3 regions of the Pseudomonas sp. NY15435 genome follow, and region 1 is predicted to be linked to each of the others. Evidence: predicted binding sites of a transcription regulator. Region 1 holds the regulator's gene; each other region holds the start of a gene.
What was found. Region 1 encodes LexA, which represses DNA repair genes until DNA is damaged. Its sites were predicted from a motif close to CTGTNTNNNNANACAG; they were not measured.
Positions count from the first base shown of each region.

Region 1 (3,271 bases):
AGCAGGTCGGGGCGTACTGCGCGAATAGCCTCCATCAGCTCGCGCACCTGGCGCGGCGACTCGATGTTGCGGGCAAAGATGATCAGGCCACCGACTTCCGGGTGGCGCAGGATCTGACGGTCCTCGGCGGTCAGCCAGGTGCCGCCGATGTCGAGCATCAGGGAGCCTTGCATGTGCATTCCTTTCAATTCAGTTGCGCCGCCTGCCAGTCGGGACAGTCGGCCTCTTCGATTCTGACCCGGCAATGGAGCGGCACCCGCGGGAAGAGTTCCAGCAGGTCGTCATTGCGCAGGCGGATACAGCCGTGGGACAGCGGCATGCCCATGGGCTCGCAGTCGGGCGTGCCGTGCAGGTAGATGTAGCGACGGAAAGTATCGACCTCCCCCATCCGATTGCGCCCCGGTTCGCAGCCACTGAGCCACAAGATGCGCGTAAGTATCCAGTCGCGACCGGGAAAGGCCTCGTTAAGCTCGGCCGACCAGGTCTCGCCGGTCCAGCGTCGCCCCTTCAGGACCGCATCTTTGGGCAAGCCCTCGCCAATACGTGCACGGACCTGGTGCAAGCCGCGCGGCGTGCGGCCGGAGCCGTTGCGCTCTCCCGCGCCGTTGGCGGCGCTGGATACCGGAACACGCACGACAAGACGCCCCGCGGCAAAGCCGTAGAGCATCTGGTCAGCAAGGGAGATATGGAGAAGATCAAGATCAGCCATGGCCGGCTACTGTAGCCGATCGGGCCGGCGCAGCCCAGCGCGAAGCCGGGCCCGGATCAGACCTTGGCGGGAGCCTGTGCGGCGCTCGACTTGGTGCGCGGCTTGAGCTGGGCACCGGCCAGCGACGGATCGCTCACACCGCTATCGGCACGCATGCCGGCAGCAAGGAACGGCACCATCAGGCGCATCACCTGCTCGATGGAAGTGTTCACGCCGAAATCGTTCTCGGCCATGGCGCGCAGTGCCTTGATGCCGGACATGCTGAACACGGCGGTACCCAGCATGAAGTGCACGCGCCAGAACAGCTCCAGCGGCGGAAGGCGCGGCGCGGATTCATGCACCAGCAGCATGTAGCGGCGGAACACCTTGCCGTAGACCTCTTCGAGGTACTTGCGCAGATGGCCCTGGCTCTGGCTGAAGGCCAGACCCAGCAGGCGCATGAAGATCGACAGGTCGTTGCCGCTACGAGGCTTCACCGCCATGGCCTGGACCACGAGCAGTTCCAGCAGCTCTTCCAGGGTAGCGCGCGGCGCATCGGACTTGGCCTGGCGGCGATCCAGTTCCTTTTCAAGGCTGGCGCAGAACGGGCCGAGGAAGCGCGAGAAGACTGCCTGGATCAACGCCTTCTTCGAGCCGAAGTGATAGTTCACCGCCGCGAGGTTCACCCCCGCCTTGCTGGTGATCAGACGCAAAGAAGTTTCGGCGAAGCCTTTCTCCGCGAACAACTGTTCCGCAGCATCCAGGATGCGTTCGACGGTTTCCGACTGGGCCATGGCTACTCCGCCTGACAAACACTTGTTTGAAACATACGTTTCAGCGTCTTGTATTGTCAAGCAAAGTGCGATGGATTGTTACCAATATCATGGCAATGCGACGAGACACCGTACTTATCCTAAATAAGAAGACAGCAAGACGCTTGCCAAAGACCAAAGGTTACATGCACGAACGTTCCACTGACAGCCGCGGCCAATAAAAGCATTGCCAGCCCGCCATCACTGTATATAATCCCAGGCACTGTATAAAAAGCCAGAGTATGGACATGCTGAAGCTCACGCCGCGCCAAGCCGAGATCCTCGCCTTCATCAAACGCTGCCTGGAAGCCAACGGCTACCCGCCCACCCGCGCGGAAATCGCCCAGGAGCTCGGCTTCAAGTCGCCCAATGCTGCCGAGGAGCACCTGAAGGCCCTCGCCCGCAAAGGCGCCATCGAAATGACCCCGGGCGCCTCCCGTGGCATTCGCATCCCCGGCTTCGAGCCCAAGACTGCCGCCAACGACGACGAATTGCCGATCATCGGCCGCGTCGCCGCTGGCGCGCCGATCCTCGCCGAGCAGAACGTCGACGACACCTGTCGGATCAACCCCACCTTCTTCAACCCGCCGGCCGACTATCTGCTGCGTGTGCGCGGCCAGAGCATGAAGGACGTCGGCATCATGGATGGCGACCTGCTCGCCGTGCATGTCACCCGCGAGGCGCGTAACGGCCAGATCGTGGTTGCCCGCCTGGGTGAAGAGGTAACGGTGAAGCGCTTCAAGCGCGAAGGCAGCAAGGTCTGGCTGCTTGCCGAGAACCCGGAGTTCGCCCCCATCGAGGTCGATCTCAAGGAACAGGAACTGGTCATCGAAGGCTTGAGCGTCGGCGTGATCCGTCGCTAACAGGAGACATCCATGCAGTACCCGCAGCCGCAGAACCTGCCGCAACTCCCGCTGTTCCAGGAAGCACTCTGGGCAAGCGGTACTGCTCCCCTGCTCCCAGAGCTGATGGAAGAAGAGCCCATCGCCGATGAAAGCGCCTTCAGCGAAATTGCCCTGCGCGGCCTCCCCGGCCAATGCCTGATGTTACTGGCGCCGATGCTCCGCGAACTGAGCGAGGAAAGTGACTCGCGCTGGCTGACCCTGATCGCCCCGCCGTCCAGCCTGACGCCGGACTGGCTGCGCAAGGCCGGCCTGAACCGCCAGGGCATCCTGCTGCTACCGGCCCGCGACCAGGCCGCAGCGCATGCGCTGGCCTGCGAAGCGCTGCGCCTGGGCAACAGCCACACCGTGGTGAGCTGGCTGAACCTCAGCGCGAAAGCGCGCACGCAACTGTCCCGCGCTGCCGTCGCCGGCCAGGCGCAGAGCCTGAATATTCGTCTGGGTTGATTGGAGCGAGAAGCTTCGCCGCGAACGCGGCGAAGCGGAAGAACTCAGTGCAGGACGCGAGGGCCTTCGTCGTCCATGCTCATGTCGCCACCTTCGGCGAGACGACCAGCCATCTGTACACCGACATTGAACATCGCCTTGGCGATCTCGATGTGTTGGCCCTGCAGGAAGCCCTTGGCATCGGCAGAGAACTCCAGGGTCACCAGCGCCTCCTCCTCGTCCGCACGACGCAGCACAATGCGCCCGTCAGGCAGCTCGACAATTTCCAGAAATGAGGTTGGCATAGCGACGTTCTCCACAGCAGAACGCGTAGTGTAACAGCCACATTCGCTACACCCTAGCCAAAGCTTGCGCGGACCGACCGGAAGGCCGGCACGCCGTGAGGCAGGGATCAGAGCTCGGTGAGCGATGCGCGGAAGCGC
Region 1 is NZ_JBLUQA010000003.1:49,947-53,217, forward strand. It holds gene nagZ (beta-N-acetylhexosaminidase) at 1-173, opposite strand, end outside; gene ACNFH5_RS07440 (L,D-transpeptidase family protein) at 185-709, opposite strand; gene ACNFH5_RS07445 (TetR family transcriptional regulator) at 766-1,482, opposite strand; gene lexA (transcriptional repressor LexA) at 1,749-2,363, shown strand; gene sulA (SOS-induced cell division inhibitor SulA) at 2,376-2,849, shown strand; gene ACNFH5_RS07460 (hypothetical protein) at 2,894-3,133, opposite strand; gene ACNFH5_RS07465 (DUF6586 family protein) at 3,241-3,271, opposite strand, start outside.

Region 2 (3,271 bases), on a different contig from region 1:
GACGTTGGTCTGGCCACTGTCTACCGCGTCCTGACCCAGTTCGAAGCCGCCGGCCTGGTGGTGCGCCACAACTTCGATGGCGGCCATGCCGTCTTCGAACTGGCCGACAGCGGTCACCATGACCACATGGTCTGCGTCGATACCGGCGAAGTCATCGAGTTCATGGACTCGGAAATCGAGAAACGCCAGAAGGAGATCGTCAAGGAGCGCGGCTTCGAGCTCGTCGATCACAATCTGGTGCTCTACGTGCGCAAGAAGAAATAAGCGTACGCAGATGCAAAAGCGGCGACCCTCGGGTCGCCGTTTTCGTTTGGGGCTTCCATGTAGGAGCGAGCCTGCTCGCGAACAAAATTCCCGGTTGCCTCAGGGCCAAGCAGTTCGCGAGCGAGCTCGCTCCTACAGGTCAGTTCTGGACTGCGGAATCGACCATCTTGCGAGCGTGGGCCAGGGATTCCTTGGTCAGGTCGACGCCGCCGAGCATGCGGGCGATTTCTTCGATGCGCTCGGACTTCTTCAGGTTGGCCACGGCGGTACGGGTTTCGCTGGTGTCGCGGTCCTTGTGGACGAACAGGTGCTGGTGTCCCTGTGCTGCGACTTGCGGCAAATGGGTGACCGTCAGTACCTGGCCGCGATCGCCCAGGCGGCGCAGCAGTTGGCCGACGACTTCGGCGGTGGGGCCGCCGATGCCAACATCCACTTCGTCAAAGACCAGCGTGGGAGTGCGTGAGGTCTGCGCGGTGATCACCTGGATCGCCAGGCTGATGCGCGACAATTCGCCGCCCGAGGCAACCTTGGCCAGGCCCTTCAGTGGTTGGCCGGGGTTGGCGCTGACGAGGAACTCCAGCTGTTCCAGACCATTCACCTGAGGCTCATCGGAAGTGGCGTCGCGCAGTTCGATGGCGAAGCGGCCCCCCGGCATCCCCAGTCGCTGCATCTCCACTTCCACGGCCTTGGCAAGTTGCGGTGCGGCGGTGCGACGAAGCTGGCTGAGCTCTGCGGCCTTCTCCTGGTAATGGCGGGCGTAGGCGGCGAGCTCCTCGCCCAGGCGGTCGACGGCTTCGTCGTCGGCGTTCAGCGCTTCGAGTTCGTCCAGCAGACGCTGCTGCAAATCCTGTAGTTCATGGGGCTGGACGCGGTGTTTGCGCGCGAGGCTATAGATGGTGTCCATCCGCTCTTCCAGTTGCTGAAGGCGCAGGGGGTCGGCGTCGAAGTGGTCGACGAAGCGGTTCAGTTCGCCGATGGCCTCTTCCACCTGGATTTGCGCGCTGGACAGCAGGTTCACCGCTTCGCCCAGCGCGGCGGGCTGGCTCTGGAAAGCGGTGAGGCGGTTGAGGCTGGAGGTCAGCGCCGACAGCACGTTGCCGGCATCGCTCTCGCTGCACAGTTCGACTACTTGGCGGCAGGCGGCGATCAGGCTGCCGGCATTGCTCTGAGTCTTGTGCTCGGCCTCCAGTGACTCCAGTTCGTTGTCGCCCAGGCCGAGGTTTTCCAGCTCTTCCAGCTGATAACTGAGTAGTTGGTGGCGGGCGCGCTGCTCTTCGCCGTTGCGCGACAGGCGGTCCAGTTCCTGGCGGGTCTGCTTCCAGCGCTGCGCGGCAAGATGCACCTGGCGCGCCAGGTCCTGACTGCCGGCGTACTCGTCGAGCAGGCGGCGGTGGGTATCGGCCTTGAGCAGCGACTGATGCTCATGCTGGCTGTGGATATCGATCAGCAACTCGCCCAGGTGCTTGAGGTCGCCCAGCGGGCAGGGTGAGCCGTTGATGTAGGCGCGCGAACGGCCTTCGGCGGTGATCACTCGGCGCAGGATGCACGGCCCGTCCTGCTCCAGGTCGCGCTCGGCGAGCCAGTCGCGGGCTTCGGCAATCGCACTGACATCGAAGCTGGCGAGAATGTCTGCCTTGTCGGAGCCGGGGCGCACCACGCCGCTGTCGGCGCGGTCACCGAGGGCGAGGCCGAGGGCGTCGAGCATGATCGACTTGCCGGCGCCCGTCTCGCCGGTGATCACGGTCATGCCGGCGGCGAGCTCGAGATCGAGGTGCTCGACGATGGCGTAGTTGTGCACAGACAGGTGAACCAGCATGGGCGGCGGCTCCGTAGAAATGTCTGGTTATTTATACAGTATTTTCGGCCGCTGGCAATTCTCCTTCGTCGTCTGTGGGGTGCTTGATGTGGGTGCCTTGAGCTTGCCGCCCTTGAAGTCAAAAAAAGGCGCCCCATATAGTCGGCAGAGCCGCGGACCATTGGGTTCGCTTTGTTTTCAAAGGCTTATTTTCTTTTTTAGGAGAGTGGCATGTCTGACGAACAACAGACTCAGGATTCCCAGTTCAACGAGCAGCCGGAAACCGGCGCTACCGGGGACCTGAACGCCCGCGTGCTGGAGCTGGAAGAACAGGTCGCCGCGGCGAAGGATCAAAGCCTGCGTGCCGTCGCTGAATTGCAGAACGTCCGCCGCCGTGCCGAGCAGGACGTGGAGAAGGCGCACAAGTTCGCCCTGGAGAAATTCGCCGGCGACCTGCTGCCGATCGTCGATACCCTCGAGCGCGCGCTGGAGATGTCGAACCCGGAAGACGAAGCAATCAAGCCGATGCGCGAAGGCATCGAGCTGACGCTGAAGATGTTCCACGACACGCTGGCGCGCTACAACCTCGAGCCGGTCGACCCGCACGGCGAGCCGTTCAACCCCGAACACCACCAGGCCATGGCCATGGAAGAGAGCATCCGTCTCGAGCCGGGTAGCGTGGTCAAGGTGTTCCAGAAGGGTTACCTGCTCAACGGTCGCCTGCTGCGTCCGGCCATGGTCGTGGTCAGCAAGGCACCTGAACAAACTCCGCCTTCGATCGACGAGAAGGCTTGAAATCCACCACCCGGTCCCCATCTGGGTAATCAACCGAGCCAAAGACCCGCAACAGGGTCAGCGCGGAATCTAATTTCTGGAGAGTGAAATATGGGCAAAATCATTGGTATCGACCTGGGGACCACCAACTCCTGTGTGTCCATCCTGGAGAACGGTAACGTCAAGGTCATCGAGAACGCCGAAGGCGCTCGTACCACCCCGTCGATCATCGGCTACGCCAACGACGGCGAAATCCTGGTAGGTCAGCCGGCCAAGCGCCAGGCCGTGACCAACCCGACCAACACCCTGTACGCCGTGAAGCGCCTGATTGGCCGTCGCTTCGAAGAAGACGTCGTACAGAAAGACATCAAGATGGTGCCGTACAAGATCGTCAAGGCTGACAATGGCGACGCCTGGGTCGAGGCCAAGGGTCAGAAG
Region 2 is NZ_JBLUQA010000011.1:75,078-78,348, reverse strand. It holds gene fur (ferric iron uptake transcriptional regulator) at 1-264, shown strand, start outside; gene recN (DNA repair protein RecN) at 404-2,080, opposite strand; gene grpE (nucleotide exchange factor GrpE) at 2,291-2,854, shown strand; gene dnaK (molecular chaperone DnaK) at 2,945-3,271, shown strand, end outside.
Region 2: a site for LexA is predicted at 2,104-2,119, ahead of recN (DNA repair protein RecN). Genes of this name have one in related genera too.

Region 3 (3,271 bases), on a different contig from region 1:
GGCGGCAGGTCGTCGGCGATGAGTCGCACGCTGTGAACCGCGGCGCGCAATTGCAGTTGTTCCAGACGACCCCGACTCAGTTCGAAGAGCATGGCCGCCTCGCGCTCGGCGCTGAGCAGGCCGACGGGCATCTGCGTGTCGCTGCCTTCGTGGTGTTCCAGATGGAGGATGAAGCGCTGCACGCCGCTGTCGCGCCCGGCGAGGAAGGCGGCGAGATCGGCGGTCAGGCGGCGCAGCGGGAACAGCAGTGCCTGGGTGGATTCCACGTCGAAGTTCAGTTCGATGCGCGATTCGAAGCGATCTGGCGGCCGGTAGAACTCCAGGGCCAACGGCCGTTGGCCGAGCAAGGTGTCGACCTGCCGCAGCACCTGTGGTGGGAAGCGCCGGGCCAGGCTTTCGCGGGGCAGGGCGAGCAGTTGCTGCAAGTTGCGCAGGCCCATGCGGCTCAGCGAGGTGGCGGCATCGCGCTCCAGGCCAAGGCGCTCCAGCGGCATCCTGCCCAGGTACGAGCGCAACTGGTCGTTGTCGTGGATGGCCAGGCCATCGTGGCCGTTGGCGAGGATGCGTGCGGCCGCCGGGTTGGGTGCGGCGGTGATGCGGTGGCGGAAGCCCAGCCCGTTCAGCTCCTCGCGCAGACGAGCTTCGAAGCGTGGCCAGGGGCCGAACAGCTGCAGGCTGGACTGCACCTCCAGCAGCAGCGCGCGCGGGTAATGCTGGCTGACCTGCGAGCTGAATCCGTAAGCCCAGGCGGCCAGCAGGTTCTGCCCGTGCTGCACTTCACGCAGGTCGTACTCGGCGGTTTCGAAATCGCGACTCAGTGCGTGGGCGGCGGTGAGCGACTGGCCAGGTTTGAGGCCCAGCGCCCGCGCCGCCGGGTTCACCGCCTGCAGCACACGGCGTTGGGTTGGCCCGGCGAGCAGTGCCAGGGCGGCGTCCGGCTCGGGACGACCACGGAGCACGCCGTCCATCGCCAGTTGCGGCAGGAGAATGCAGGCCCAGAGCATGCCGGCCTCAGTGCCAGGGCAGCGGAATAGGCCGCGCCGGCGCCAGGCCGCCACGGCACTTGAGTACGCGCAACTGCGCCGGGTTGGCGTCCAGCGCCAGGCGCAACGCGGCGGGCGACGGGTTGAGCGCTTCACGCTGCGAGCGGTAGGCGATAGCCAGGGTCTGCCCGGTTTCGGCGGCTACCTGCAGGCGACGCAGGGCGCGGTCGTCGGCCTGCTGCGGCCAGCACAGTACGGCGCCGCAGCTGCCCGAACGCAGACACTGTTCGGCGGCCCAGAGCGCATCACGGCCACTGGCCTGGACGATGGCGAGCTGGTTCAGAGCAACGCCGGCGGCCTGCCAGGCGGCCGGATAGGGCACATGGGGCGGTGCGACCAGCACGATGCGCTCGCCTGCTGCGCTGAGTCGCGCAAGGGTCGGCCAGACCAGTTGCAGTTCGCCGGTGCCTTCGGCAGCCAGGAGAATTTCACTGAGCGCCGCTTCCGGCCAGCCGCCGCTGGGCAGGGCTGCGTCCAGCGATGCATGACCGGTGGGCTGCTGGCTGGGTGGCAGCCCCTGGGGCTGGCCCTTCCAGACCTGGCGCTGGTGAAACAGGGTATCGAGTGCGACCACGCTACCCATCACGGCCTCCCGGCCGGCAAGCGGCGACAGTCATGCGCCCGGTGGCAGGGCCGGGGGAGGGGGATGGGGTGGCAGGGCATGGGATAGCTCGAATAATGCTGTATGGATATACAGTTTATCCGGTGGAAAGGCGCCGTCAATGGCGGTTGGTCTGGAGTCTTCTGTAAGAGCGGACTCCGTCCGCGATTATCCGATCCCACGGCCGAGATCGGCAGAGATCAAAGGAAAAGCCCCCGAATCGGGGGCTTTTCCTTTATAGCAGCGCGATTGATCAGCCAATCAGCTCGCGCACCCGATACCACGCCATGCCTAGCGCCAGCAGCGGCGAGCGCAGCAGCTTGCCGCCGGGGAAGGTCAGGTGGGGCACGGCGCTGAACAGGTCCAGCCCCTTGCTCTCGCCCTGGTGGATGGCCTCGGCGAGCAGCTTGGCCGACCAGTGCGTGACGTTCAGCCCGTGGCCGGAATAGCCCTGAGCGAAGTACACATTGGGATGCGACTTCAGCCGGCCGACCTGGGGGAAGCGGTTGGCGGTGATGCCGATCATGCCACCCCACTGGTAGTCGAGCTTCACCTGTTCCAGTTGCGGGAACACCTTGAGCACCTTCGGCCGCATGTAGGCGCCGATGTCCGCCGGGTCGCGCCCGGAGTAGTGACAGGCGCCGCCGAACAGCAGGCGGCGGTCGGCCGTCAGGCGGTAGTAGTCCAGTCCCACTTTCTGGTCGCACAGCGCCATATTCTGCGGGATCAGCTGTGCCGCCAGTTCCTCGGACAGCGGCTCGGTGGCCACCACGTAGCTGCCGGCGGGGAGCACCTTGCCGGTGAGCTTGGGTTCCAGCTCTTCCAGGTGCGCATTGCAGCCCAGCACCAGGGTCTTCGCCAGTACGCGGCCCTGCGCACAGTGCACGACAGCGGTCGCACCGTGCTCGATACGCAGCACCGGGCTCTGTTCGAAGATCTGCGCGCCGAAGGCCTTGGCCGCGCGGGCTTCGCCCTTCACCAGGTCGAGCGGGTGCAGGTGGCCCGAGCCCATGTCGACGTGTCCGCCGGCGTAGCAGTCGCTGGCGACCACTTCGCGCATGCGCTCCGGCGGCACCAGCCGGGTCTCGTGCGGGTAGTCCGAGGTGCTCAGCGACTCCTGCTCGCGGACCATGGCGGCGTATTGCGCCGGGGTATTGGCCAGCTCGCAGAAGCCCCAGCGCAGGTCGCACTCAATATCCAGCTCACGGATGCGTTCGGCGACCAGGGCCACCGAATCGACACCCGCCTGCTCTAGATACTGCACGCCTTCTTCGCCGACGTACTTGGCGAAGCCGCTGACGTCGTGGCCGATGCCACGGATCAGCTGCCCGCCATTGCGCCCGCTGGCGCCCCAGCCGATGCGCCGGGCTTCCAGCAGCACCACGGAGTGGCCACGCCGGGCCAGCTCCAGGGCTGCGTTCACGCCGGTGAAGCCGCCGCCGATCACGCAGACGTCCGCCCGCACATCCCCCGTGAGGGAAGGGTAATGCTGACGGTCGCGGGCGGTCGCGGCGTAATAGGACGCGGCGTGCTCCTCGGTGTGCTTCATGGGACTGTCTCGTTTCATTGGTTGAACTTGATCTTGCTCCAGCTGCGGGTCATCAGGCGCATGATCTTGGGCGGCGGC
Region 3 is NZ_JBLUQA010000005.1:534,032-537,302, forward strand. It holds gene ACNFH5_RS15315 (Y-family DNA polymerase) at 1-1,004, opposite strand, end outside; gene imuA (translesion DNA synthesis-associated protein ImuA) at 1,012-1,626, opposite strand; gene ACNFH5_RS15325 (NAD(P)/FAD-dependent oxidoreductase) at 1,898-3,193, opposite strand; gene ACNFH5_RS15330 (polyamine ABC transporter substrate-binding protein) at 3,208-3,271, opposite strand, start outside.
Region 3: a site for LexA is predicted at 1,725-1,740, ahead of imuA (translesion DNA synthesis-associated protein ImuA). Genes of this name have one in related genera too.